2 regions of the Arthrobacter sp. RT-1 genome follow, and region 2 is predicted to be linked to the other one. Evidence: predicted binding sites of a transcription regulator. Region 2 holds the regulator's gene; the other holds the start of a gene.
The links. Region 2 encodes HrcA, which represses chaperone genes, less so after heat shock. Its sites were predicted from a motif close to TTNGCACTCGNNNNNNNCGAGTGCNAA; they were not measured.
Positions count from the first base shown of each region.

Region 1: groL (chaperonin GroEL) is a predicted target of HrcA. The motif match lies at 17,375-17,401, and genes of this name have one in related genera.

Region 1 is NZ_QRGQ01000005.1:22,642-41,942, forward strand. Features, by position in the region: gene DXK94_RS05600 (MFS transporter) at 1-394, opposite strand, end outside; gene DXK94_RS05605 (TetR/AcrR family transcriptional regulator) at 478-1,014, shown strand; glycine riboswitch at 1,107-1,204, shown strand; gene gcvP (aminomethyl-transferring glycine dehydrogenase) at 1,389-4,265, shown strand; gene gcvT (glycine cleavage system aminomethyltransferase GcvT) at 4,274-5,422, shown strand; gene gcvH (glycine cleavage system protein GcvH) at 6,014-6,424, shown strand; gene DXK94_RS05625 (L-serine ammonia-lyase) at 6,488-7,930, shown strand; gene DXK94_RS05630 (TspO/MBR family protein) at 7,964-8,509, opposite strand; gene DXK94_RS05635 (peptidoglycan bridge formation glycyltransferase FemA/FemB family protein) at 8,635-9,768, shown strand; gene DXK94_RS05640 (peptidoglycan bridge formation glycyltransferase FemA/FemB family protein) at 9,892-11,208, shown strand; gene DXK94_RS05645 (threonine/serine exporter ThrE family protein) at 11,276-12,778, shown strand; gene DXK94_RS05650 (siderophore-interacting protein) at 12,832-13,671, opposite strand; gene DXK94_RS05655 (uracil-DNA glycosylase) at 13,686-14,456, opposite strand; gene DXK94_RS05660 (DUF3263 domain-containing protein) at 14,597-14,938, shown strand; gene DXK94_RS05665 (LytR C-terminal domain-containing protein) at 14,986-15,645, shown strand; gene DXK94_RS05670 (cold-shock protein) at 15,816-16,022, shown strand; gene DXK94_RS05675 (ABC transporter substrate-binding protein) at 16,019-17,290, shown strand; gene groL (chaperonin GroEL) at 17,579-19,207, shown strand.
Region 2 is NZ_QRGQ01000024.1:159,065-168,394, forward strand. Features, by position in the region: gene lepA (translation elongation factor 4) at 1-626, shown strand, start outside; gene hemW (radical SAM family heme chaperone HemW) at 663-1,892, shown strand; gene DXK94_RS16400 (DUF4870 domain-containing protein) at 1,970-2,389, opposite strand; gene DXK94_RS16405 (DUF3097 family protein) at 2,508-3,359, opposite strand; gene hrcA (heat-inducible transcriptional repressor HrcA) at 3,537-4,550, shown strand; gene dnaJ (molecular chaperone DnaJ) at 4,635-5,762, shown strand; gene DXK94_RS16420 (16S rRNA (uracil(1498)-N(3))-methyltransferase) at 5,765-6,544, shown strand; gene DXK94_RS16425 (GerMN domain-containing protein) at 6,531-7,445, opposite strand; gene DXK94_RS16430 (PhoH family protein) at 7,842-8,930, shown strand; gene ybeY (rRNA maturation RNase YbeY) at 8,927-9,330, shown strand, end outside.

The DNA of each region.
Region 1 (19,301 bases), on a different contig from region 2:
TGGCGCCGAAGAATCCCAGGGATGCGCGGCCGGCGATCAGCCACTCCGGGCTCGGTGCGAAGGCGGTGGCGGCGGACAGTGCGGCAAAGCCGATGCTGCCGGTGATCAGCAGCTTCCTGCGGCCGATGCGGTCGCCCAGGCTTCCCATGGACACCAGCAGTCCTGCAAGGACCAGCGGATACGCATCCACGATCCACAGGAGCTGGACTCCGGAGGGGTCCAGTGAGCCTGCGATGGCTGGCAGGGCAAACGTCAGCGCGGTGTTGTCCACCGCGACCAGCAGCACCGGGAACATCAGCAGGCCCAGGGCAAGCCAGTCACGCCACGGCGCCCGGGAAAGCGGACTGCCGGAAGCAGATGCAGAGGTCCTGGTGGTGCCAGCGGAAATGGTCATGCCATAACTGTACCGTCTGGACGGTATAGTTACGAACCGCTGGGTTTGAGGAATGATGCATGGAGGAAGGCATGATTAGAGGCATGCCCCGCAAGCCCGTAGCCCGCGACGCCGTACTTGACGCCTTTGAAACCCTTCTGATCGACGTGGGGGAGCGTGCAGCCACCCTTGACGCCGTCGCGGCGAAGGCCGGGGTTTCCAAGGGCGGCCTGCTCTACCACTTTCCAAACAAGGAAGCCCTGATCCAGGTGCTGCTGGACCGGCTGGACGAACTGGCCGGAGCCGACGCCGATGCCATGGCCAAGGCGGAGGAGGGGGCCGCGGCATACTTCATCAGGTCCTCCGTCTGGGCTGACACCCCGCTGGACCGGGCAATCGTCGCCGCGACCCGGCTCGCAGAAGTGGCGCACGAGGAAACGCGCCGCCGCTTCGCCGCCATCCAGCAGCGCTGGCTGGACGAGATCGCCGCCGATGTGGGCCCGGCACTGGCCAAAGCAGTGCTCTACATGGGGGACGGGCTCTACTTCAATGCCATGTTGGCCGTCGGCCCCGTTCCGGAAGGCGGAGCCGCCGCGGATGTGGACAATCTCCTTGCTGCCCTGGAGCGCCTGCGCAGGTAGGCCGCCATTTGCCCCAGGGGCTGCGGCGTAGGACAATTGGAGGCTGTGAAGGCCCTCACCGGCCGTTCTCAGCAATCCAAATGAATAGCCTTTGATCTGCGGCGGGAGAGTTCTGCCGAAAGTACAAGCAGGCGCCGTAGGAGCAAACCCTCCCCAGGAATCTCACAGGCCCATGTACCGCCGCGGCGAGGCACCTCTGGAAAGCAGCAGGCAGTCCGCCTGGGCCGTCCCGGCTACGGGAGACCAAGGACTGTTGTGCTCACCGACGGTGCAAGCGGGGCCATGCGCAAGCACGGCAACGCGGAAACTCTCAGGTCCAATACAGAGCGGGGAGGAACCCGAATCGATGTGGCGTACCCTGCGCCACCTGAATTATGGAGTTCCTCGTGACCGTATCTCCGGCCTCCGCCTCCCTGGCCTCAGCTGCCACCTTCGTTGACCGTCATATTGGCGCACGGCGCCAGGCCGACGTCGACGCCATGTTGAAAGCCGTCGGCTTCGACACCGTGGACGCCCTGGTTGATACGGCGGTCCCCAAGGACATCCGTCAGGAAACCCCGCTGAAACTGTCCGCGGCCCTGAGCGAGGTGGAAGCGCTCGCCGAACTGCGCAAGCTGGCAGCCAAGAACAGGACGGCCGTGCAGATGATCGGCCAGGGCTACTTCGACACGGTGACCCCGCCCGTGATCCGCCGCAACATCCTGGAATCCCCGGCCTGGTACACGGCCTACACCCCGTACCAGCCTGAAATTTCGCAGGGCCGGCTTGAGGCGCTGCTGAACTTCCAAACCATGGTCCAGGACCTCGTTGGCCTGCCCATCGCCAACGCGTCCCTGCTCGATGAAGCCACCGCCGTGGCCGAAGCGGTACTCATGATGCGCCGCGCGAACAAGAACAAGGACGCCAGGGATGGCAAGACCGTCCTGGACGCGGACTGCCTGCCGCAGACCATCGCGATCGTGAAGGGCCGCGCTGAGGCGCTCGGCTTCGAGGTTGAAATTGCCGACCTGTCCGCGGGCCTGCCGGACGGTGCCATCAACGGCGTCGTGCTGCAGCAGCCCGGCGTTTCGGGCCGCGTCTTCGACCACTCCGCCGTTATCGCTGAGGCCAAGGAACGCGGCGCGCTCGTGACCGTCGCGGCTGACCTCTTGGCGCTGACCCTGATCACCCCGCCGGGGGAGCAGGGCGCCGATATCGCCGTCGGCTCGGCCCAGCGTTTTGGCGTCCCGCTGTTCTTCGGCGGCCCGCACGCCGCGTACATGGCGGTCCAGAAGGGGCTCGAGCGCTCCATGCCCGGCCGCCTGGTGGGCGTGTCCAAGGACGACGCCGGTGTCCCCGCCTACCGGCTTGCGCTGCAGACCCGCGAACAGCACATCCGGCGCGAGAAGGCGACGTCGAACATTTGCACCGCGCAGGCCCTGCTGGCCATTGTTGCGTCGATGTACGCCGTTTACCACGGCCCCGAGGGGCTGAAGGCGATCGCCCAGACCGCCAACCGCCATGCCCGCACGCTGGCTGCTTCCCTGAAGGCTGCCGGGGCAGAGGTTCTGCACACCTCCTTCTTTGACACCGTCACCGTCCGCGTGCCCGGCAGGGCTGCCGAAATCGTTGCGGCCGCCGAGGCCAAGGGCATCAACCTGCGGGGCATCGACGCCGACACCGTGGGCATCTCCGTTGATGAAACCACCACGACGGCGGTCGTCGCCGATGTCGTTTCCGTCTTCGGCGCCGAAGCGGTCGGATCCACAGGCAGTTTTGCGCTGGACCCCGCCGTCGAACGCTCCAGCGGCTACCTGCAGCACCCGGTGTTCAACACGCACCGCTCCGAGACCCAGCTGCTGCGTTACATCCGGAAGCTGTCCGACCGGGACCTGGCGCTGGACCGCACCATGATCCCGCTGGGTTCGTGCACCATGAAGCTAAACGCCACCGCGGAGATGGAAGCCATTTCCTGGCCGGAGTTCGCCTCGATCCACCCGTTCGCCCCGGACTCGCAGACCGAGGGCTGGCGTGAACTGATTGCTGACCTCGAGGCGCAGCTGACCGAGATCACCGGCTACGACCAGGTGTCCATCCAGCCCAACGCCGGATCCCAGGGTGAACTCGCAGGCCTGCTCGCGATCCGCGGCTACCACCTGTCACGCGGTGACGAGCAGCGCAATGTCTGCCTGATCCCGGCCTCCGCGCACGGCACCAACGCTGCCTCCGCCGTCCTGGCCGGCATGAAGGTTGTGGTGGTGGCCACCGCCGCCGACGGAACTATCGACCACGCGGACCTGTACGCCAAGATCGACGCGCACAAGGACGCCCTTTCGGCGATCATGATCACCTACCCCTCCACCCACGGTGTGTACGACGCAGACGTCCGCGAGGTCTGCGACGCCATCCACGCGGCCGGCGGCCAGGTCTACATCGACGGTGCCAACCTCAACGCCCTGGTCGGGCTGGCCCAACCCGGCAAGTTCGGCGGCGACGTATCACACCTGAACCTGCACAAGACCTTCTGCATCCCGCACGGCGGCGGCGGCCCCGGCGTCGGACCGGTCGCAGCAAAAGCACACCTCGCACCCTTCATGCCCGGCGACGCGGCGTCGTGGACCGAAGGCAACGACGTACCGATTTCCGCGTCCCGCTTCGGCTCCGCAGGCGTGCTGCCGATTTCGTGGGCATATGTGAAGCTGATGGGCGGCGAGGGCCTGACCGAGGCCACGAAGTCCGCGCTGCTGGCCGCAAACTACATCGCCTCCCGCCTCAACGAACACTTCCCCGTCCTCTACACCGGTGAAGGCGGACTTGTGGCGCACGAGTGCATCCTTGACCTCCGCGAGCTCACTGCGAAGACCGGCGTCACGGCCGAGGATGTGGCCAAGCGCCTCATCGACTTCGGCTTCCACGCCCCCACCCTCGCGTTCCCTGTCGCCGGCACCCTGATGGTGGAACCCACCGAGTCCGAGGACCTCGCCGAGATGGACCGCTTCATCGAAGCCATGATCACCATCCGGCACGAAATCGACCAGGTGGCGAACGGCGACTTCACCGTCGCCGATTCGCCGCTGCGCCGCGCACCCCACACGGCAGCCGCCGTCGTATCTTCCGACTGGGACCGCGCCTACCCGCGGGAACAGGCCGCCTTCCCGGTCCACCACCTCAAGCAGGACAAGTACTTCCCGCCTGTGGGCAGGATCGACGGCGCAGCCGGGGACCGCAACCTCATCTGCTCCTGCCCGCCGCTTGAAGACTTCGAGAACTAAGGACCAGCATGCCTGAGAAGTACACCGCTCTCTACGACGAGCACAAAAAACTGGGTGCATCCTTCACGGACTTCGGCGGCTGGCAGATGCCGCTTAAATACAGCTCAGAACTGGCTGAACACCACGCCGTCCGCAAGAGCGCGGGGCTGTTCGACCTGTCCCACATGGGTGAGGTCTGGGTGACCGGCCCCGATGCGGCCGCGTTCCTGGACTACGCCCTGGTGGGCAGGATCTCCGCCATGCCGGTGGGCAAAGCCAAGTACTCGCTGATCTGCAACGAGGACGGCGGCATCATCGACGACCTCATCACCTACCGGCGCCCGGCAGCACCGGACGGGACCGACGTGTTCCTGGTGGTCCCCAACGCCGGCAACGCAGCAGTGGTGGCCGCGGCGCTGGCAGAACGGGCCGCCAGCTTCGATGTCGAGGTCCGGGATGCCTCCGCAGCGACATCTCTGATCGCAGTCCAGGGCCCGAAAGCACAGGAGCTGCTGCTCCGGCTGGTGCCCGCCGCGAACCACAGCGCCGTCACGGAGCTGAAGTACTACGCCGCCGTGGAGGTGCCGTTCCTGGTGGCCGGCACAGGGCAAGAACTCCTGCTGGCCCGCACCGGGTACACCGGCGAGGACGGGTTCGAGATCTTCGTGGCCAACGACGCCGCGGCCGCCCTCTGGCAGGCACTCATCGCCATCGCCGACGAAGGTGAGCTCAGTCCCGCCGGGCTGGCATGCCGGGACTCCCTGCGCCTTGAAGCCGGGATGCCGCTGTACGGCAACGAACTGTCCCAGCAGGGTGACCCGTTCGCCGCCGGGCTGGGCCCGGTCGTCGCGCTCTCCAAGGAAGGCGACTTCGTGGGCAAGGCAGCCCTGGCAGCCAAGAAGGAAGCCGGCGCCGGCACCACCACCGGCCGCCGCCTGGTAGGACTCAAGGGCCTGGGCCGCCGCGCCGGCCGCGCCCACTACCCGGTCCTCAAAGACGGTGTCACCGTCGGCGAGGTGACCTCCGGCCAGCCCTCACCCACCCTCGGCTACCCCGTCGCCATGGCCTACGTCGACGTCGAACACACCGCACCCGGCACGGCCCTGGACATCGACCTCCGCGGCAAGGCAGAGCCCTTCGAAGTCGTCGAACTGCCGTTCTACAAGCGCTCAAAGTAGCCGCGCGTCCTGGCCCGGTCCGGGCTGCCAGGCCGGACTTTTCACGCGTGCTGCTCCTTCGTCGCTTTGACGCACGCTTTCGAAAAGCCCGGCCAGCCAGCCCTCGGAGGCAGGTTCCCCACTGCAGGGGCCCACGCCGTCAGGGTTCCCTGGCCGAGCTTGCGAGGTTAGGGAGACGGTGGGGAGCACGCTGCCGGAGGCCGCACCCGAAGGGGCCCCTGAACGTCACCTTGGGCTTTTGCGTGCGTGCTTTGTTGGCGCTGGGTGAACCGCTAAGTTCTGGGGATGGGCCGAGTCCTCTGCGGCCCTGGGTGGAGGACTGCCCAATTTTTTAGGAAGTCCCGCCTGCCGTTGGTTCATTCGTTCTTCCGGACCACCCGCCTCGACACGGATTGAAGATGTGCGGTTGGGCAGGGTGTTGTTGCCTTGGAACTGTTGCGCTCTCAAAGGTGACCTGATGTGGGAGGGGCCGCGGTATCCGGCAGCGTGCGTCAAAGCGACGAAGGAGCAGCATGCAGAGGATGCCGGGGCCACTCCACCCAACCCAGCCACCAAAGAGTTTCGCCAGACAAATTACGTAAGGAAAAAGAGATGCCCAAAGTAGCCGCTGAACTTCAGTATTCCGACGAGCATGAGTGGGTGGCCCGGGAGGGTGGGAACGTTGTGGCTGTGGGGATTTCCGCCGTCGCGACGGATGCCCTCGGCGACATCGTGTACGTGGACCTGCCCGAGATTGGTTCCATGGTGACCGCGGGGGAGACCTGCGGCGAGGTGGAATCCACGAAGTCCGTCTCTGATTTGTACGCCCCGGTATCCGGCGAAGTTGTGGAAACCAACCCGGCCGTCGTGGACGATCCTGCCCTGATCAACAACGATCCCTACGGCGCAGGCTGGCTCTTCAAAGTGGCAGCGGAGTCCGAAGGCCCGTTGCTGTCCGCGCAGGAATACGCGTCGAAAAACGGCGGCGACCTGGACGGCGCCGACGGGGTTGCAAGCGCGTAGCGTTGAACCGGAAGAACAGTCAGCTACCTCCCCAATCGCAGTGTTTTAGTAAGGATTTCCGTCATGGCTGTTGGTGTTTTTGATCTCTTTTCGATTGGGATCGGGCCTTCGAGTTCCCATACTGTGGGTCCGATGCGGGCTGCTGCTGTGTTTGCGGAGGAGTTGAAGGCTTCCGGGGTGCTGGCGGAGGTGGCGGGGTTGCGGGTGGATCTGTATGGGTCTTTGGCTGCGACCGGTCATGGGCATGGGACGATGACCGCGATTTTGTTGGGGTTGGAGGGGTTCCATCCGGAGTTGATTCTGCCTGATGAGGTGGAGGCCCGGCTGGCTGGGATAGCGGAGACCGGTGTGCTGCAGCTTGCCGGGGCGGTGGCGTTGCCGTACGGGGTGAAGGACATGGTGTTGCGGCCGTTGACTGTGCTGCCGCGGCACACGAACGGGATGACGTTCACCGTGACCGGTGCCGAGGGCACGGTGCTGCATTCGGCGACGTTTTTCTCGGTCGGTGGCGGGTTCATCGTGCGTGAGGGTGAGGAGGACGCGGCGCAGCAGGAGCTGGAGGAGTCGAAGAAGGAACTGCCGCTGCCGTTCCGCACCGCCGCCGAGCTCCTGGAGCACTGCCGGGAAACCGGGCTGGGCATCAGCGATGTCATGCTGGTCAACGAGAAGGCCTCCCGTCCGGAGGAGGAGATCCGCGCCGGGCTGCTGCATATCTGGTCCGTGATGGAGGACTGCGTGGCGACGTCGTTGAAGCGTGAGGGGGTGCTGCCGGGCGGGCTGAAGGTCCGACGGCGGGCCCCGGACTGGTACGAGCGGCTGAAGAAGGAAAGCTCACGCCTGGAACCTGGCACCCCGGACAGTGACGGCCAGACCCAGGACTTCCATGACCCGAAGTACTGGCAGGAGTGGGTGAACCTGATCGCGCTGGCCGTGAACGAGGAGAACGCCTCGGGCGGGCGGGTGGTGACCGCGCCGACCAACGGCGCGGCCGGGATCATCCCGGCGGTGCTGTTCTATGCGCTGCATTTCGCCCCGGGCATGGACCAGGCCGGCCAGCAGGACCGCGACGACGTCGTGGTGCGGTTCCTGCTGGCGGCCGGGGCCGTGGGGGTGCTGTACAAGGAACAGGCGTCGATCTCGGGGGCGGAGGTGGGCTGCCAGGGCGAGGTGGGGTCGGCGTCGTCGATGGCGGCCGCGGGCCTGGCCGAGGTGATGGGCGGGTCCCCGGCGCAGGTGGAAAACGCCGCTGAAATCGCGATGGAGCACAACCTGGGCCTGACGTGTGACCCGATCGGCGGGCTGGTCCAGGTCCCGTGCATCGAACGGAACGCGATCGCCGCCGCGAAAGCGATCAACGCCGCGAAAATGGCGCTCTGGGGCGACGGAACCCACCGCGTCTCCCTCGACGAGGTCATCATCACCATGCGCGAAACCGGCAAGGATATGTCCTCCAAATACAAGGAAACCGCCATGGGCGGCCTCGCCGTCAACGTCGTCGAATGCTAGCCCCAAGGGCCGCAGTCCGTTGTGGACCGCTCGCTAATTGTGGGCGGCGGCCCACCAGTTCAGCGTGGTGGCGAAAACCAGCCACGCCACGTACGGCAGCAGGAGCAGGCCGGCCGTCCTGCTGATGGGGCCGAACTGCAGGACGGTGAGGGTGACGGCGGCGATCAGGGCCAGGATGATGGCCAGCGCCAGCCACAGTGCTGCGGGGCCAAGCGTGGGATACAGGCCGAAGAAGACCGGAGTCCAGGCAAGGTTGAGGCCCAGCTGGATGCCATAAACAGTCAGCGCGGCCTTTGTCCTGCTGGTCCGTTTCCGCCACACCAGCCACGCAGCAACCGCCATTGCCGTGTACAGCACGGTCCACACCGGTCCAAAGACGCCGTTGGGCGGCGACCAGGGCGCTTTATCCGCTGTGGCATACCAGCCGTCCACGTTGTTGACGGTGGCCAGTCCACCCAGGGCGGCAACCAGGAAGGACGCCGCCAGGAAGGCGGCCAGGGCTGCCACCTGGACTCCGGCGCTGTACGCCCGGGCGCTTCCTTCAGGCAGCGGCACCAACTGTTCCCGGTTTGGCTGCATCCTCCCACCCTTGCGAACGCCCCTGCCGGAGTCAAGGCGTGGGCCCTACGGAAACATCGCCGCAGGCTGCACATCCGCCTGCGGCGGAAAGCCGGGACCGCCGCAGGCTTTAGACTTGAGGCTGCATGTCCGCACGCAGCTACGAGTACCGAAACCGCGCATCAACCCGATTGGACACGGCCCCCTTGCGAGAATTCACCGCACGTTTTGCCACAGCCGAGGAAATTGAAAACTGGGACAAGCACGTCACGGCCAATCCGAACGGCGGCAATATGCTGCAGTCGGCGGCCTACGCGTCGGTGAAGAACGGCAGCGGCTGGAAAGTCCGGTTCCTCGTGCTTGAAAGCCCGGGAACCGCCAGTTACAACCTGGTGCTGGAAAAGAAGTTCCCCGTGCTCGGCCGGCTGTGGTATCTCATCAAGGGCCCCGACCTCGCGGCGGCAGACGACCTGAAAGCAGCCCTCGACGCCTGTGCCGCGTTTGCCCGCAGCCGCAAACTGAACATCTTCACCATCAAGGTGGAACCGGACATCATTGACTCCAGCGATGCCCAGGCAAAGATTGCCGCCGCCGGACTGGTCAAGGCACCCAACATCCAGTCCAACGATTCCACCGCACTGCTGGACATCTCCCAGCCTGAAGAAGCCGTCTTCAAAGCCATCTCCTCCCGCGCCCGCAACGCCATCCGGCGTGCGGAACGGGAAGGCTGCGAGGTGGTCCGCAAGGAACATGGCCCTGAAACGTACCGGGCACTCTACGACCTGATGGCGGACACTGTTAAGGCCAAGGGGTCCATGCCGCTGCGCAGCTACGACTACTACGCCGCGTTCTGGGATGAGTTCTGCGACCGCGGCCAGGGGCACTTCTTCTTTGCCTACGAGGACGGGAAACCCAGCGTCGGCGCCTTCGTGATCAACTACGGCGCCAAGGCAACCTATAAGGACGGCGGGTCCACGCAGAACCGCAAGCAATACGGCGATTCACACCTGGTGCAGTGGACGGCCATCCGCCGCATGCAGGAACTGGGCTGCACCGAATACGACTTCTGCGGCACACCGCCGTCCTCCCGCATCAAGGACAAGAGCCACACGCTTTACGGCATGGGGATGTTCAAGACCAGCTTCACCAAAACGGTGACCGACTTTGTGGGGTGCCACGACTACGTCCTGGCTCCCCTCCGGCACAGGCTGTGGGTCAAGGGCGCTGAACGGGTGTTCCGCCGGATTGAAATGGCACGGACCGGCCAGCAGTTCTACTGACCACACGCCGAACCCCAGGCCGTCCTGGAGATCAGCCACACCGCGGCTGCGCCGCCGCCCGAACACCGTCCCGCCCCGCGACTGCCCTGCAGGCCGGAAAGAGATATGAAGAAGGTAATTCCCTTGACTCCAGTTCCTACCGCCACAGACCTTGAATTCGCGGTCCTCAGCGATGCCGACTTTGAGGCCTTCGCCCTGAAGCATCCGCAGAACAGCTTCCTGCAGTCCGTCGACTTTGCCCGGTTCCAGCGCGCCCGCGGGCAGCAGGTGGAACTCTTCGGAGTCCGGCGCGACGGCGAACTGGTGGCGGCCGGGAAGCTGAACTTCACTACCACCCGCCTGGGATACACGGTGTGTGAATGCGCCAAGGGCCCCCTGATGGACTACGACGACCCCGAACTGGTGCGCGCCGTCGTCGAACTTCTCCGCAAGCGGGCCGGCGAACGCAAGGCCGCGGAACTGCGGATCTCGCCGAACCTCAAATACATTGCCCGTGACGAGGACGGCGCGGAACACCCCGAGGTGGAAGACAACCGGCCCCTGGTGGCCCGGCTCGAAGGGCTCGGGTTCCAGCACCAGGGCCTGGACATGAACTTCGTCAACGTGAACTGGATGTTTATCAAGAGCCTCGAAGGCATTCAGGACGCGGAGGAGCTCATCATGGGCACCAGCTACCGCACCCGTAAAGCCATCCGCAAGGCAGAGAAGAATGGCGTGTTCCTGGAACAGGCCACTCTGGACGCCCTTGATGATTTCTACGGTGCCCTCAGCCACGCCGGCGACGAAAAGGGTTTCGTGTACCGCGAACGCGCGTACTACGAGCACCTGCTGCGCACCACATCACCCGAGTTCACCAAACTCATGATGGCCAAAATCGACATCCCGGCCTACCGCAAGTCCATCACAGACCGCCTGGCCGCCGAGTCAGCCACGGCCGCGGACCTCCGCCGCGAGGTGGAGGAGACGGGCAGCAAGAAGAAGGCCAACCGGCTCAAGGTGGTCCAGGACCTCGTGGACAGCTACGAACGCAGCCTGAAGGACATCGAACGCTTCCCCGACTCGGTGGGTGTGGCCACCGTGGCAGCCATCCACTTCGTCTGCTACGGCGACGAGGTGGTGTGCGTCATCGGCGGCACCGTCCAGGACTACATCTACTTCAACGGCGCCACCTCGCTGTACTGGGGCATGATGCTGCACGCCCTCGAAAAGGGGTATCCGCGCTACAACTTCTACGGGACATTCGGGATCTCCGGGCAGGACCAGGAAGGCCACGGCGGCTACGCCTTCAAAAAGGGCTTCGGCGGCGAGGTGGTCCAACTGGTGGGCGACTTCGTGCTGCCCGTCCGGCCCGCCGTCTTCCACGCCAACCGGCTGGCCCGCGCGGCCGCCGCAGCGGCCCGCACATTGCTGGGCAAGCTGCCCGGAAGGCGCTCCGCCTGACCGGCTGCCTGCACCAGCCCACTGATCACACAACCGAACAGTTCACCTGCATTGGGAGGAGGGAACCATGACAGACCTGCCCGAACACCCCGGGGCCGGGTACCCCAAAGGCAGGCCGCACACTGACGGCCTGCCCAAGACGGAGCCGCTGACTCCCGCCCAGCTGAGGCAGAACGCCGCCGCCAAGAGGATGCTGCGCCGGCTGGTCCAGAGCGAGAACCCTCCGACGGCGCCGTTGAGCATCGTGGACCGCCTCGCCGGCAGCCCCTACGCCAACCCCACCATCCAGGTGGGCGGTGTGGACACGTCCGCCCGCAAGACCCTGGACTTCGCCCTGCACCTCGCCGAAACCATGTTCCGGTACGGGGCCGGTGCCCTCGAGGTGGAGACCAGCATCATCGCCGTCACGGCCGCGCTGGGACTGAAGAACATCGAGGTGGACATCACCAACCAGTCCGTGGGCATCAACTATGCGCCCAAGGACCAGACGCCGATTGCGCTGCTGCGGGTCGTCCGCTCCTGGACCAACAACTATGCCGGACTGGCCAAAGTGCACCAGCTGGTGACCGACATCGTGGCCGGGGGAGTGGGCCGCGATGAGGCCATCCGGCGGCTTAACGAGGCCATTACCAGCCCCAAACCGTTTCCCCGCTGGATGGTCACGGTGGCCTTCGGCATTTTCGCTGCCGTGTTCGTGGGCGTCCTTGGAGGCGGGCCGGTGTCGTCGGCCATTGCGTTTGCGGCCAACATCGGCGTGAGCCTGCTGGCCCGGCAGCTGGGGCGGTGGCGGGTGCCGGACTTCTTCATCACGGCCAGCTGCTCCTTCGTGGTGACCCAGCTGGCACTGCTCCTCTGGCAGTTCGGGCTGACCACGTCGCCGGCCATCGTGGTGGTGGGCGGCATCCTGCTGCTCCTGCCCACGGGCCGCCTCGTTTCCTCCGTCCAGGACGCCATCAACGGCTTCCCGGTCACGGCGGCCGGGCGGTTCCTTTCGACGCTGCTGACGTTCGGCGCCATCGTGGCGGGCATCGCCGTGGCCTTTGTGGTGGGCGAACTGACCGGCATGGAGCGGATCGATGTCACCCAGACCTTCCCGCCCGCCTACGACCTGTGGGTGCTGATCATCTTCGTGGCCGTGGCCGTGATGGCCATCGGCATTACCGAACAGACCAGCTGGCAGCTCCTGCTGCCCACGGCAGCCGTGGGCGTCGCAGGCTACCTCGTCCTGCTCGGCGGCGGCCTGCTGGGCATCGGGGACCGGTTCTCGCCCGCTCTCGCCGCCGTGGTCATCGGGCTGCTGGCGCGCGTCGTGGCGCTTCGGATGGGTGCACCCCAGCTGGTGGTTGCGGTGCCCGCCGCGCTGATCCTGCTGCCGGGCCTCACCATCTTCCGGTCCATGTACGTGCTCACGGTTGAAGAGTCGGAAATCCTGGTTGGTGCCGGGAACATGCTGAGCGCCGGTGCGATCGTCCTGGGCACGGCGGCAGGCATCGTCCTCGGCGACACGCTCGCCCGGCCGCTGACCAGGAGCCTGGCCAGCAACGAGCGGCGCCGCGCCCGCCGCCGCTAGTCATACTTCGGCGGCGCTGTCGCACCGCCGTGGCCAGTCCCGTGGGGGACGCGTCAGATCTGCCCGACCGGCAGTTTCTTCTCGGCCTGGAAGGCGTCCTCCACCCGGTCCTGCGCCCAGTAGCCGGACAGCGACACCTGCCGGCGCTCCAGGCCCCGCTGCGTGAAGAACACGTCCCGCAGTGCCTTCATGTAGCCGCGCTCACCGTGGGCGAAAACGTCCACCGTTCCGCCGGGCCATTCGGCATCCGCTACCGCCTTGACCAGCAGGTCACTGGAACCTGCCGGGACGCCGTTGCGGGCCAGCCAGGTGATCTGCACCCCGGCCGGCGCGGCAATCAGCTGGATGTCGGCGTCGGAATCCACCTCCAGGAACGCCAGGCCGGTGGCCTCCGGCGGCAGGGCTTCCAAGGACGCCGCGATGGCCGGCAGTGCCGCCTCGTCGCCGGCAAACAGGTACCAGTCGGCGTCCGGGTTGGGGTTGTAGGCGCCGCCCGGGCCGGTGAAGGTCAGTGCGTCGCCTGGCTGGGCCTTGGCCGCCCAGGGGCCTGCCAGCCCTTCATCGCCGTGGACCACAAAGTCGATGGCCAGTTCGCGGGCCGCCGGATCAACCCAGCGGAGGGTGTAGGTGCGGGTATAGGGCCACTGTTCGCGCGGCATGGTCTCCCGGATGGTCCACAGGTCCAGGGGCGCGGGGTATTCCACTCCGGGCTGCGGAAAAACGATCTTGACGTACCGGTCCACGAAGCCGTTGTTGACGAAGTCCCCAAAGCCTTCCCCGCCTGCGACGATCCGGACCATGTGCGGAGAAAGCTCTTCCCTGCGCACTACTTCGAGGTTGATCTGCGGACGGGTCTTCTTGCTGGCGCTGGTTGCTGCGGGAACAATGCTCATAAGGCAAGCCTAAGCTAAGGGGCCGGCGGCAGTTCCCAGGTTACGTCCAGGGCGCCCTGCTCCCGCAACAGTTGATTCACCCGGCTGAAGGGGCGGGAGCCGAAGAAGCCGCGGGAAGCGGACAGCGGGCTCGGATGGGCGCTGGACACAATGGGTGTGCGGCCCAGGAGCGGGCGGACCGACTCGGCTTCCTTCCCCCACAGCAGCGCAACCAGGGGCACGGGCGACCCGTCCGGAGAGCGGCGGCCGGCAACAGCGGCGACGGCCGCCGTCGTAATTTTCTCCCAGCCTTTGCCGCGGTGGGAACCTGCCGACCCGGCACGCACCGTCATCACCCGGTTCAGCAGCAGCACCCCCTGCTCCGCCCACGCGGACAGGTCGCCGTGGACCCGCGCCGGAATGCCGAGGTCATCCTCCAGCTCCCGGTAGATGTTGGCCAGGCTGCGGGGGATGGGCCGGGTGCGCTTGTCCACGGAAAAGGAAAGGCCCACGGCGTGACCCGGCGTGGGGTAGGGATCCTGCCCCACCACGAGGACTTTCACGCCGGCCAAGGGCTGGCGGAAGGCGCGCAGGACGTTCGACGGCGACGGCAGGACCTGGTGCCCCGCCGCGACTTCTGCGGCCAGGAAGGAAAGGACCTCCCGCAGGTCACCTTCCACGCCGGCCAGCGCGTCAGCCCAGTCTGGCGCCACGAGGTCTGCCAGCGGACGCTGCGCAAGCCCGGCAAAACCGATGGCGTCGGCTGGTTCACGCTCCAGTTCGAACAAGGCGTCTGATTCAAACATCGTCCCATTCTTGCAGGGGAACGCCGCCGGGATGGTTGTCGCGTTGCTTCCTTGCCTGGACCCGGGCGCAAATGACAACGCTGTTATTCGTCCGTAGCATGGGGGTAAGACATTTGCCCCTACCAGCGGAGGAGTGTGCCGTGGCGGAACCGGCCCGGGAACACATGCCCGGACATGTGCCGGAGCAGGAGCCGCGGAACCAGCTCCTGGCCGATTTCACCCTTCGGGACTCGCCGCTGGGTGAGCGCGAGCAGCAGATGCTTGCCCTCGAGCGGCAGTGGTGGAAGTACGCCGGAGCCAAGGAACAGGCCATCCGCGAGCTCTTCGACCTCTCCGCGACCCACTATTACCAGCTGCTCAACGCGCTGATCGACAGTGAGGATGCCCTGGCGCACGATCCCATGCTGGTCAAGAGATTGCGTAGACTACGTACGTCTCGCCACCGTGCACGCACCGCACGGCGCCTGGGGTCCGACGCCTAGGACGCCCCACGCCCTTCAGCAGCAATCACCAAGGATGTCCTTCCACCATGACCAAATACGCCCGCGATGAATTCGACAAGGTCCCCGAGAACTCGTCGCGCCAAGGTGTCCACCGCACGGCTTCCGCCCCGACCCGGGTGCGGCTGTGGCCCATCCTGGCGGTGGGTCTCGTGGCCCTGGCCATTGGTGTGGTGTCCTTCCTGATCCTTCCCAAGATGGGCTTCGGCGGTACCGGCAGCCAGGCGTCAAGCCTGGCCGCCAGCCCGCTGGCGGACACCGGCGCAACGCAACCCGCCGCCCAGGAAAGCCCGGCAGAGCCCTCCGCCAACACAACACCCTCCGCCGAAGCTGTGCCGTCCGCCTCGAACGAGCCCTCGCCCAGCGCCGAGGCCGAAGCTGAGCCCACTCCCTCGGCCGATGCACCGGTTTTCCTGGACAGGACCCAGCCGGTAGCCGTCTACAACGCGGCTGGGACGGCGGGATTGGCAAGCCGCGTGGGCGGTACGGTCCAGGCGGACGGCTGGACGCTTGGACAGGTGGGCAACTGGACCGGTGCGCCGCAGCAGGGCTCCACCATCTTCTACTCGGGTGCCGGCCAGCTGGCGAATGCCCAGGCGCTGGCGGAACTGCTGGGAGTGCCCACCCTGGTGAGCAGCACGGAGTTCCAGGTGCCGCTGGTTGTGGTGCTGGGTCCGGGCTACCGGTAGGGGCATTTTCTGTGGCGCCGGTCACGCCTCAGTAACGTTTGCCGCCCCTGCTCCACGCTGACTGCGGCGCCGTCCCGGCATTGGCTAGAGTGAAATTCAGGCTTCGTTCCGGGGCCAGGCAGCAGACAGCGGCGCGGTTTCCCCGGTCTCAACGGAAAGAGTTGGTCATCATGGCATTGGGAACCGTCAAGTGGTTCAACGCGGAGAAGGGCTACGGCTTCATCACCGTGGACGGGTCCGGGGACGACATTTTTGTCCACTGGTCCGCCATCCAGGGTGAGGGCTACCGTGCACTCGACGAGGGCCAGCGGGTGGAGCTCGAAGTCGGCGAAGGCGAGAAAGGCCCCCAGGCCGAAAGCGTCCGGCCAGCCGAGTGAAGCCGCTGTTCCGCCCCGCCGCCCGGATCCGTCCGGCGCTTGCCCTCTCCCTGTGCGCCCTCCTGGCCGCGACGGCGTGTTCCGGCGTGACCGGCAATGCGCGCGTCGAAGCAGCGGAGGCGTCCGGGGACGGCATCCTGCGCGTGGGCCTGGTCCTGGACAACACCGGTGACAGCAGCTTCCTCAACGCACCCCAGCTGGCAGCGGCCAGGCTCGCAGTCAAGGACATCAACGACGCAGGCGGCCACAAGGGCCGGCCCGTGGAGCTCCTCCCCGTCGCCACGGACCAGGACGCGGCAGCCCAGGCGCACGCCCTGGTAGCCGGAAAGGCCGACGTGGTGATCGGGCCCACCGATTCCAGCAACGCCGAAGCAACCATCGACGTCCTGTCCAGGGCACGCACGCCGCTGATCTCACCGGCCAACACTGCGGCGGGCCTCACCGGCACCGACTCCGGCGGCTACTACTTCCGGACAGCGGCCGCGGACGTGGCCCAGGCTCCCGTCCTGGTCAAACTCGCCAAGGATGCCGGCGCCGCCACTGTCACCGTGCTGTACCAGGAGGGCTCCTACGGCAAGGACGTTTCGACGGCTGTTTCCGACGCCGCTGAGCAGTCCGGACTCAACGTTGCGGCGACGGAGGGGTTCACGCCGGGGGAGGCCGGCGGAGCCGCCGGTGAGGCAGCGAAAGCCGCATCCGATGCGGTGATCCTGATTGCACGCGAGGGTGCGCAGGGCGCGTTGGCAGAACTGAACAATGCCGGAGTAGCCGGGGACCGCATCATCATCAGCGACGGCGCCTTCGCCCGGTACGGGTCCACGCTGGGCGCCAGGGCACTCGACGGCGCCCGCGCGGTGGTTCCGGGGCAGCTTCCCTCCGCGGGATTCCAGGAGCGGCTGCTGGCCGTCGACGGAAAACTGAAGGACGTATCGTTCGCGGCCGAGACATACGACGCCGTTACCCTTGCTGCCCTGGCCGCCGCCAGGGCGGAGGATGATGCAGGCCGCTCCGTCACGGCGAACCTGATCAGCGTGTCCGGGGGAGTGGCTGGGGCGCAGGCCCCCGCGGCTGCTGCCTGCGCCTCTTACAAGGAATGCCTGGCCGGACTGGCATCGGCGGGCGTCATAAATTACGACGGCGAATCCGGCCCGGTCGCGTTTGACGACAACGGAGACATCACCACGGCCAACTTCATGGTGTTTACATACGGGGCCGACAACATTCCCGCGCCCAGCGGCCGGGAGACAGCGGGCCGCGCCGCGAGCTGATCGCCCTCGGCGAATACCAGGGCGGACTGCCGGTTGGGGGCCTCTTTCGCTTGCACTCTCACGTGGGGAGTGCTAATTATTGAGTTAGCACTCTGACGTACCGACTGCTAAAGCAAGGCCTGGTTCCGCCGGGCGGCGCACGGCAGCGGTCGAGGAGCGAAGAAACACCTAACTGGAGTGAGATCCCCACCCGGAGGCGTACAGAGGCCACCGGCAAAGGATCGTCCGTCGCGGGCACTGCAGCGAAGGTTCAATCTTAACGACTGTCCCGAAAGGACTACTGCCGTTATGGCCAAGATCATTGCATTTGATGAAGAGGCACGCCGCGGCCTTGAGCGGGGCCTGAACACCCTCGCCGACGCCGTTAAGGTCACCCTCGGCCCGCGTGGACGCAACGTCGTCCTCGAAAAGAAGTGGGGCGCCCCCACGATCACCAACGATGGTGTTTCCATCGCCAAGGAGATCGAGCTGGACGATCCCTACGAGAAGATCGGCGCCGAGCTGGTCAAGGAAGTTGCCAAGAAGACGGATGACGTCGCAGGCGACGGCACCACCACGGCTACCGTGCTGGCACAGGCCCTGGTCAAGGAAGGCCTGCGCAACGTTGCTGCCGGCGCCGACCCGCTGTCCCTCAAGCGCGGCATCGAGAAGGCCGTTGAGGCCGTCACCGCCGAGCTGCTGAACTCCGCCAAGGAAATCGAAACCAAGGAAGAGATCGCCGCTACGGCCTCGATCTCCGCAGGTGACGACGAAATCGGTGCCCTCATTGCCGAAGCCCTGGACAAGGTTGGCAAGGAAGGCGTCATCACGGTCGAGGAATCCAACACCTTCGGCCTGGAGCTGGAACTCACCGAAGGCATGCGCTTCGACAAGGGCTATATCTCCGCCTACTTCGTCACGGACGCAGAGCGCCAGGAAACGGTCCTCGAGGACCCGTACATCCTGATCGTCAACTCCAAGATCTCCAACGTCAAGGAACTGGTTGCTGTCCTGGAAAAGGTCATGCAGTCCAACAAGCCGCTGCTGATCATCGCCGAGGACATCGAGGGCGAGGCCCTGGCCACCCTGATCGTCAACAAGATCCGCGGCACCTTCAAGTCCGTGGCCGTCAAGGCCCCCGGCTTCGGTGACCGCCGCAAGGCACAGCTCGCCGACATCGCCGTCCTCACCGGCGGCCAGGTCATTTCCGAGGAAGTCGGCCTGAAGCTGGAGAACGCCGGCCTCGAACTCCTGGGCAAGGCACGCAAGGTTGTTGTCACCAAGGACGAGACCACCATCGTCGAGGGTGCAGGCGACGCCGACCAGATCGCCGGCCGCGTTTCCCAGATCCGCGCCGAGATCGAGAACTCCGACTCCGACTACGACCGCGAGAAGCTGCAGGAGCGCCTGGCCAAGCTGGCCGGCGGCGTTGCAGTCATCAAGGCCGGTGCCGCCACCGAGGTTGAGCTCAAAGAGCGCAAGCACCGCATCGAGGACGCAGTGCGCAACGCAAAGGCCGCTGTTGAAGAAGGCATCGTCGCGGGTGGCGGCGTGGCCCTCATCCAGGCCGGCGCCAAGGCATTCGCCAACCTGCAGCTGTCCGGTGATGAAGCAACCGGCGCCAACATCGTCCGTGTTGCCATCGACGCTCCGCTGAAGCAGATCGCCTTCAACGCCGGCCTCGAGCCGGGCGTTGTTGTTGACAAGGTTCGCGGCCTGCCCGCAGGCCACGGCCTGAACGCAGCCACCGGCGAATACGTCGACCTGCTGGCTGCCGGCGTCAACGATCCCGTCAAGGTGACCCGCTCTGCCCTGCAGAACGCGGCCTCCATTGCCGGCCTGTTCCTCACCACTGAGGCAGTTGTGGCCGACAAGCCCGAGAAGAACGCCGCTCCCGTTGGCGGCGGCGACGACATGGGCGGCATGGGCGGCTTCTAGCCTTCCTGCCGGGACCTGTCCCGCTGATACGACAAATGCGGCCCCCTCTGCGGAGGGGGCCGCATTTGTCTTTTATGCGGTCAGCGGTTGCCGT
Region 2 (9,330 bases):
CTGAGGTCCGCGAGCCCATGGTCTCCGCAACCATCCTGGCCCCCAATGAGTTTGTCGGCGCCATCATGGAGCTGTGCCAGAGCCGCCGCGGCGTGATGGGCGGCATGGACTACCTGTCCGAGGACCGGGTGGAAATCCGCTACCGCCTGCCGCTCGCCGAGATCGTGTTCGACTTCTTTGACATCCTCAAGAGCAAGACCCGCGGTTACGGCTCCCTGGACTGGAAGGCCGACGGCGACCAGGTGGCGGACCTGGTGAAGGTGGACATCATGCTCCAGGGTGAGCAGGTGGATGCGTTCTCCGCCATCACCCACCGCGACAAGGCCTACTCCTACGGGGTCATGATGACCACCAAGCTGCGCGAACTCATTCCCCGCCAGCAGTTCGAGGTGCCCATCCAGGCAGCCATTGGCTCCCGGATCATTGCCCGCGAGAGCATCCGCGCCATCCGCAAGGACGTCCTGGCCAAGTGCTACGGCGGTGACATCTCCCGTAAGCGCAAACTGCTGGAGAAGCAAAAGGAAGGCAAGAAGCGCATGAAGATGGTGGGCCGCGTTGAGGTCCCGCAGGAGGCCTTCATCGCCGCACTCACCACCGACGAATCCAAGGACAAGGCCAAGAAGTAGTGATGATGGTGGCCGGACATAACCAGGGCCGCAACGATGCCTAGCGTTCTTCCCCTCGGCGACCCGGCGCCGTCGGACGGACTGCTGCCTGCCCAGGCGGCAGAAGGTGCGGCGGACCGGGCGTTTGGGTTGTATGTACACATTCCGTTCTGCGCCGTCCGTTGTGGTTACTGCGACTTCAATACCTACACCGCCACCGAACTGGGCGGCGGTGCGTCGCAGGATGCCTACGCCCAAACCGCGGCGTCCGAGGTGGCGCTGGCGGCCAAGGTGCTGGCCGGATCCGGAATCCCCGACCGGAAGCTCAGCACCGTCTTCTTCGGCGGCGGCACCCCCACGCTGCTTCCCGCGGACGACCTTGCCCTGATTCTTCGGACGGCCATCGACCAGTGGGGGATCGAGGACGGCGCCGAAGTCACTACGGAGGCCAATCCCGACTCCGTCACGCCCGAATCCCTCGCCATTTTGAAGGAGGCCGGGTTCACCCGGATCTCGTTCGGCATGCAGTCGGCTGTTCCGCATGTGCTCAAGGTCCTGGACCGGACGCACACGCCCAGCCGGGTACCGGAGGTTGTGCAGTGGGCGCGCGAGGCGGGTCTCGCCGTCAGCCTGGACCTGATCTATGGAACGCCGGGGGAGTCCCTGGCCGACTGGCGCCACACGCTGGAAACGGCATTGTCCTACGGTCCGGACCACATCAGCGCCTACGCGCTGATCATCGAGGACGGCACCAAGCTGGCTGCCCAGATCCGCCGTGGGGAGGTACCCGGAATCGACGACGACGACCATGCGGACAAGTACGAGCTCGCCGATGAGCTGATCACCAAAGCCGGGCTGGGCTGGTACGAAGTCAGCAACTGGGCCCGTACCCCGGACCATGCCTGCCGCCACAACCTCGCCTACTGGCGCGGGGACGACTGGTGGGGGATCGGCCCCGGCGCGCACTCCCACATGGGCGGTGTCCGCTGGTGGAACGTCAAGCACCCCACTGCCTACGCCGGCCGCCTGGCGCAGGGCCTGTCCCCGGCCGCAGGCAGGGAGACCCTGGACCTGGAAACCCGGAACATCGAGCGCGTCATGCTGGAAGCCCGCCTTCAGGCCGGGCTTGAGGTGGCCGCCCTGAGCGCCGTGGGTCGCCATGAGATTGCCGGGCTGATTGCCGACGGCCTGGTGGACCCGGCCGCGGCATTCCGGGGGAAGCTGGTCCTCACCCTCAAGGGACGCCTGCTGGCTGACGCGGTGGTCCGCCGCATCCTTCCCGAGTAATCCGCTAAACCAACACGGGGTCACGTCCTGCCCAAAAACGCGTGGTTATCGGGCAGGGAGTGACCCCCGTGGTGCGGTTACTTGATCCAGCGAAGGTTGTACGGGTAGCGGTGCGGCTGGCCGCGGTTGACGTGGATGCCGGCGGCCACGGAGAAGCAGGTCAGGGCGATCCAGATGAGGGTCGCGATCACGGCAAAAATGTTGCCGATCACGGGGATGAACACCAGGATATTGGCCACCACGGCCGCGATGGTGGGCGGGAGGCTGAAGTTGAGGGCTTCCTTGGACTCCTGGGCGGTGAACGGTCCACGGTCCCTGAAAATGAGGAAGATCAGCAGGGCAGGAACGCAGCCGAGGATCCCGCCAAAGTGCGCCAGCGTGGCCCACTGCCGGTCCTCGCCCGCCGTCAGGGGCAGCGCATTCGCCGGGACGCCGTGGTATTCCGAGCGGCCCGCGCCGCCCTGGCTGTCCCTGTGATCACGTGCGTTTTCTGACACAGTCTGTTCCTTCGAGAGTGCAAATGGTGCGAATGCCGGTGGTTGGGTGCGGGCCTGCCCCTTTTTCACAGGCACCGCAGTACCAAGAATACTGGCTATCCGGGTGTTGGCTGCCCAATCAGGGAACAGTGAGGAAGTCGATCACTTCCTCAACCCGCCCCAGCAGGGATGCTTCCAGGTCTGCATAGCTGCGGACGGCCCCCAACAGCTTCTGCCATCCAAGCCCGATGTCTTCCTTCGTGTCGTGGGGCCAGCCGAAAGCGGCCAGGATCCCGGTCTTCCAGTCCTGCCCGCGCGGCACAACGGGCCACTTCTCGATGCCGAGGACAGCGGGCCGGATGGCCTGCCACACGTCCACGTAGGGATGGCCCACGATGAGCACGTTCCCGGCCGCGCCGGGAGACGCCATGACGGCATCGGCAATGCGCGACTCCTTGGAGTCCGGCACCAGGTGGTCCACGAGCACGCCCAGGCGCCGTCCCGGTCCGGGCCGGAAGTCGGCCACCGCGCCGGCCAGGTCGTCAATGCCGTGCAGGGGTTCGACGACGATGCCCTCCACCCGGAGGTCGTCTCCCCACACTTTTTCCACCAGTTCGGCGTCGTGCTTTCCCTCCACCCAGATGCGGCTGGCCTTGGCTACCTGTGCGCGCTGGCCGGCAATCCGCACCGAGCCGGAGGCAGTCCTTCCGGCGGCGGGGGCGGCCGTCGCCGGACGGGGTGCCGGGGGCATCAGGCGGATTGCGCGGCCTTCGAGGAGGAAACCGAAGCCCAGCCGGAAGGTCCGTGACTTCCCGCGGCGGTCCTCGAGGACCACCACGTGCATTCCGCCGGACTTTTCCACCCGGGTGACGGCGCCGACCCAACCGGACTGGACGTCCTCCAGCACCATGCCGCGCTCAACGGGCACTTCGGGCAATTGGGTCCGGACGGGCGCGGACATGTCCCGGGGGCCCCAGTTCTGGTAATCCATGGATCGACTCCGCCTAGCGCTAGATCAGTGCCACCGGAATTTCGCCCGGAGCGGTACCAATGCTAACAACGGCCCGGGGCATAATAGACTGTTAGCACTTAGGCATGTCGAGTGCTAACCCTGGTGGTGGCACGGTGCGGGCGGCACGGCCGCCCTGACCCTGGATGGAGGTGGAGTGTGAGCGAGCCACGCAAGCTGGAAGTACTGCGGGCCATCGTGGAGGACTACGTCCACTCCCGCGAGCCGGTGGGATCCAAGGCCCTGGTCGAGAGGCATCATCTTGGCGTCTCCAGTGCGACAATCCGCAACGATATGGCGGCGCTGGAGGACGAGGGCCTGATCACCGCCCCGCACACCAGCGCGGGCCGGATTCCCACGGACAAGGGCTACCGTCTGTTCGTCGACCAGATTTCGGCCGTCAAACCCCTGTCGCAGGCCGAGCGCCGGGCCATCCAGTCGTTGCTGGAGGGCTCTGACGACCTTGACGACGTCCTGGACCGGACGGTCCGCCTGCTGTCGCAGCTGACCAACCAGGTGGCGGTTGTCCAGTATCCGCACCTGAGCCGTGCCCTGATCCGGCACATCGAATTCGTCCTGCTTGCTCCCCGCAAGGTGCTGGTGGTGCTCATTGCGAACAGCGGCAAGGTGGAACAGCGGGTCATCGACGTCGGGCAGGACCTGGGGGACGACGCCCTGGCCGCCTTGCGGACCCGGTTCCTGGGTTCCCTTTCAGGAACGCCGCTGGGCCAGCTGGCCCAGTCACTTCCGGCCGTGGTGTCGGCGGTCAGTCCCAGCCAGAGGCCGGCCGCGCAGGCGCTGGCCCACGGGCTGGAGGTGCTGGCGCACAGCAGCCGTGAGGACCGGATGGTGATGGCGGGAACGGCGAACCTTGCGCGGTCCAACGTCGATTTCCCGCTCAGCATCGGCCCCGTCCTGGAAGCCCTTGAGGAGCAGGTGGTCATGCTGCGGCTCTTGAGCGAGATGGCGCAGGACCACCGCGGCGTGGCCGTCAGCATCGGCCGCGAGAACCCCTACGACGGCCTTTCCGAGGCGTCCGTCGTGGCCACGGGATACGGCCCGGACAGCACGGCCAAGATTGGCGTGCTGGGGCCGACGCGCATGGACTATCCCACCACCATGGCCGCCGTCAGGGCTGTTGCCCGTTACCTTTCCCGGATCCTGGGACCCTGACCGGCGGTCCCGGCGCTTAGGCAGCCGGAACCACGGGCAGGGCACCCCGCATGCAGGCAGTACAACAAGGAAGAGATACGAACTTTGAGCAGCCACTATGACGTCCTTGGAGTCTCACCGGAGGCCACCGGCGAAGAAATCAAGAAGGCCTACCGCAAGCTGGCCCGGACCCTGCACCCGGACGTTAACCCGGGTGAGGACGCCGCAGACCGCTTCAAGGCAGTAACCCACGCGTACGAGGTCCTTTCCGACCCCCAAAAGCGGCGCGTCTATGACACCACCGGCAACGAAAACGGTACCGACAACGGATTCGGCGGCGGCAGCTACGCCGGCCAGGGCTTCGCGTTCCAGGACATCTTTGACACGTTCTTTGGCGCCGGCGGCTCCACCGGGCCTGCCTCCCGTGTCCGCCGCGGCCAGGACGCCCTCATCAGTGTCCGGATCGACCTCCGCGATGCGGTGTTCGGCGTCAACAAGAAACTCGAAGTGGACACCGCTGTCACCTGCCCCACCTGCGAGGGATCATGCTGCCGGCCCGGCACCCACCCCGAACGGTGTGACATCTGCGGAGGCAGCGGCCAGGTCCAGCGGGCCGTTCGCTCCATCCTGGGCCAGGTCATGACGGCTGCGCCCTGCGGCAGCTGCGAAGGCTTCGGCACCGTCATCAAGGACCCCTGCAACGAATGCAGCGGCCAGGGACGGATCCGGAGCCGCCGGTCCCTGACCATCAAGGTTCCCGCCGGCGTGGCCACCGGCACCCGGATCCAGCTCTCCGGCCAGGGCGAGGCCGGGCCCGCCGGCGGACCCTCCGGTGACCTTTACGTGGAGATCCGCGTCAACAATGACGCCACCTACGTCCGCGACGGAGACGACCTCCACGCCACGCTGAACATCCCCATGACGGCCGCAGCGCTGGGTACAGAGGTAAGCCTTGAGACCTTCGACGGGACCCAGGAAATCGACGTCAAGCCCGGAACGCAGTCCGGTGAGATCATCACCCTCCGCGGCCTCGGCGTTACCCACCTGCGCGGCTATGGCCGCGGCGACCTGAAGGTGCACCTGCAGGTTGAGACCCCCGCAAAGCTGGATGCCGCCCAGGAGGACCTGCTGCGGCAGCTCGCCAAGATGCGCGGCGAGCAGATTACCGAGGGCAAACTCGCTGCCAGCGGCGGCATGTTCGCCAAACTCCGGGACCGCCTCGGTAACCTGTAGCGGTGAGCAACCCCGTCTTCTTCACTCCCGCCGGGTCCCTGGACGGCGTCGCGCCCGCAACACGCTTCATCCTGGAAGGACCCGAAGCCAGGCACGCTGTTGCGGTTAAACGGCTGTCACCCGGTGAAGCTGTGGACATCGTGGACGGTGCCGGCACACGGATGAGCGGACGCGTCACCGCGGCTTCTTCCTCGGCTCTGGAGGTCGAGTGCACGTCGGTGGCTGTCGAAGACCGCCCCGATGTCCGGCTGGTCCTGGTCCAGGCGCTTGCGAAGGGCGACCGGGACGAGCTGGCCATCGAAACGGCGACAGAGCTCGGAATCGACGCCGTCATTCCGTGGCAGTCCGAGCGTTCCATCGTGCGCTGGAAAGGTGACCGGGCCGCCAAGGCCCATGCCAAATGGCAGTCCGTTGTGACTGCGGCGGCCAAGCAGGCACGCCGGGCCTGGGTTCCCGAGGTCCGGCCCGCCGTCGACACAGCCGCCCTGTCCGCGGCCGTCGAAGCCGCCGGCCTGGCTGTCATCCTTCATGAGGACGCCGTGCGGCCACTGCGAAACGTCCTCGAAGCATGGGATGGAGCGGGGGGAGCGGCGCCCCGGGAAGTGCTCCTGATCGTGGGACCGGAAGGCGGCATCAGCCCCCGGGAAGTCACGAAACTCTGCGACAAGGGCGCCGTGACAGCACTCCTGGGCCACCACGTCCTGCGCTCATCAACGGCCGGGCCTGCCGCCGTCGTCCTTGCCAGCGACATCCTGGGCCGCTGGAAGGCTACCGCACCTTAAAGGCCCGGTTGTCCTCGTACTGGTCCGGCTGGTCGCCAGTACCCGCCTGGGAGACCCGCAGCTCGTAGTCACCTGGCGGCAGGTTGAGCGCCAGGGTGAACACCCCGGCCTGTCCCTGTTCAGCAGACGCGGTGGTCTCGCCCGTGAGGAACGGCTCCTTGGCGCCGTTGTCCCTGGACTGGAGGATCTGCCAGCGGAGCTTGCCGCCTGCCGTTGTGCTGCGCCCGGTGATCTTGACGCTGCCGCCGCCCACTTCCACGTTTTCCTGCGGGTCAATAATCCAGACGGGCGCAACAAGGCCTGCGGTCCGCGTCATCAGGGCTCCCAGCTGGATGTGGTCAAAGGCCACGTAGTCCGTATGTCCGTCCACCAGGATCCGCACCCGGATCTGCTGGCCCGAGTCGATCAGTCCTGAGCTGGCAGCCGCCGCCGTCGCCGTATACACCAGCTGCTGGATGGCCCGGGCAGCCATGTCGGCGTCGAGATTGCTGTTGAATGCATCCTCGGACACATCAACAGTGATGACGTCCTTGCCCGAAATCGACGTGGCGAGCTGGCTCGGGTTCTGCCAGGGGGTAAAAAAATCAGGGTCGAGGGGTTTGTCGGACATCATGGCCCGCAGTGCCCGGGTGACCGGATTTTCCTGGTCCGGGACATCCCGGAATTCCCGGTAAAGGAAAACCCCGCTGTCGCTGCGGCCGATCCAGTACACCGGCGCCTTGTTGGAGGACTGGGTGGTTTCCAGCGGCGCGCTGGTGGACGGAGGCTGTGCGGTGCCCGAGGCGGCCGGACCTGTGAGCGGCGTGGCGGTGGGCGACGGTCCCGCTTCGGCAATGCAGCCCGTTAAGGCGGGGACGGCAACAAGGACACCGGCAAGCACAAGTGCGCGCGCGCGGCCCATGGCGCGGGCGGCGCCCTTGGGCGCAGCGGTTTCCGGCACTTTTGTTGCCTGTCCTTTCCTTGCATGGAGGGCCGATCCCCGGGCGGCCTGGTGTTCCAGCTGCAGCTGGATTTCCAGCATGGCACAACGCGCGGGGCGCAAGAGCCGCGGAGCGGCACTGGCGGCCAACTGCAACGGGAACGATATGAGGCCGATATGAAGTTGATACCTTATGACGCAACCACCGCCGCGGCGGGCCCTTTCGTGCCTGCAGGGCAGCCTCCCTATATCCGGCCGTGGGACGCTCTGGCGTAAGATGGAAGGATCGCTGGACGGGAGGACCGGGCAACGGCCTCCGCGCAACAGCCCAACAACTGAACCGACCTCGAGGGGACCACAGGCCTACGGGCCAGCACCATGACTGAATCAGCTAACGGAAAGCGCCGGCTCACCACCGGAGAGGGCACGCCCGGGGAGTTCCCCCATTCCCTTCCCGGCATCCGGACCGAGGTAGTCCTTTTTGACAACTCCGATCAGATGGTTCAGTCACTCGGCAGCCATGATGAGGCGTTGCGGTACATCGAGGAACAGTTCCCGGACGTTAATTTCCACGTCCGCGGCAACGAACTCTCCATCAGCGGTCCCACCAGTGACGTACCGCGGATCATGCGGCTCCTCCATGAAGTCCGCGGCCTCGTTGCCCGCGGCACGGTGATCAGTCCCACGGTGCTCCAGCAGCTGGTGGCCCTCTTGCGCACCCAGTCCCTGCAGAACCCCGTGGACGTGCTGACCCATGACATCCTCTCCAGCCGCGGCCGCACCATCCGCCCGAAAACCCTGAACCAGAAGAACTACGTTGACGCCATTGACGACAACACCGTGATCTTTGGTATCGGACCGGCCGGAACCGGCAAGACGTACCTTGCCATGGCCAAAGCGGTCCAGGCGCTGCAGCAAAAAGAGGTCAGCCGGATCATCCTGACCCGTCCGGCGGTTGAAGCCGGGGAACGCCTGGGTTTCCTCCCCGGAACCCTGAGCGACAAAATCGATCCGTACCTCCGTCCGCTCTATGACGCACTGCACGACATGATGGATCCCGAATCCATTCCGCGGCTCATGGCAGCCGGCACCATCGAGGTGGCACCCCTTGCCTACATGCGCGGCCGCACGCTCAACGACGCCTTCATCATTCTCGACGAGGCGCAGAACACCACGCCCGAGCAGATGAAGATGTTCCTGACGCGGCTCGGCTTCGGCTCGAAGATGGTGGTCACCGGTGACGTCACGCAGGTTGACCTGCCCTTCGGCACCCGGTCCGGACTGCGGATCGTGGAGGAAATCCTGACCGGCATCGAAGGCGTGAACTTTTCGGTCCTGGACGCGGCCGACGTCGTCCGGCACCGCCTGGTGGGCGACATCGTCAATGCCTACAGCATCTGGGACGATGCCCAGCGCCGCCGCGTCAAACATTCAGCAACCAAGGAAAAACGGGGGGAACACGCTTGAGCATCGAGGTGAACAACGAGTCCGGCGTCCAGGTTGACGAAGCGGAACTCGTTGCGCTGTCCCGGTACATCTTCGAACAGCTCTATATCCATCCCCAGGCAGAACTGTCGATCCTCCTCGTGGACGAGCCCGCGATGGAGAAGCTGCACATCGAACTGATGGATGAGCCGGGATCCACCGATGTCCTGTCCGTACCCATGGACGAGCTCACACCCGGGACGCCGGACCGGCCCACTCCGCAGGGAATGCTTGGCGACATTGCCATTTGCCCCCAGGTGGCCGTGGTCCAGGCCCGGAACGCGGGCCATCAGCTCCAGGATGAAATGCTGCTGCTGACAACACACGGCATTCTGCACCTGTTGGGCTACGACCATGCAGAACCCGAGGAGAAGGCCGAGAT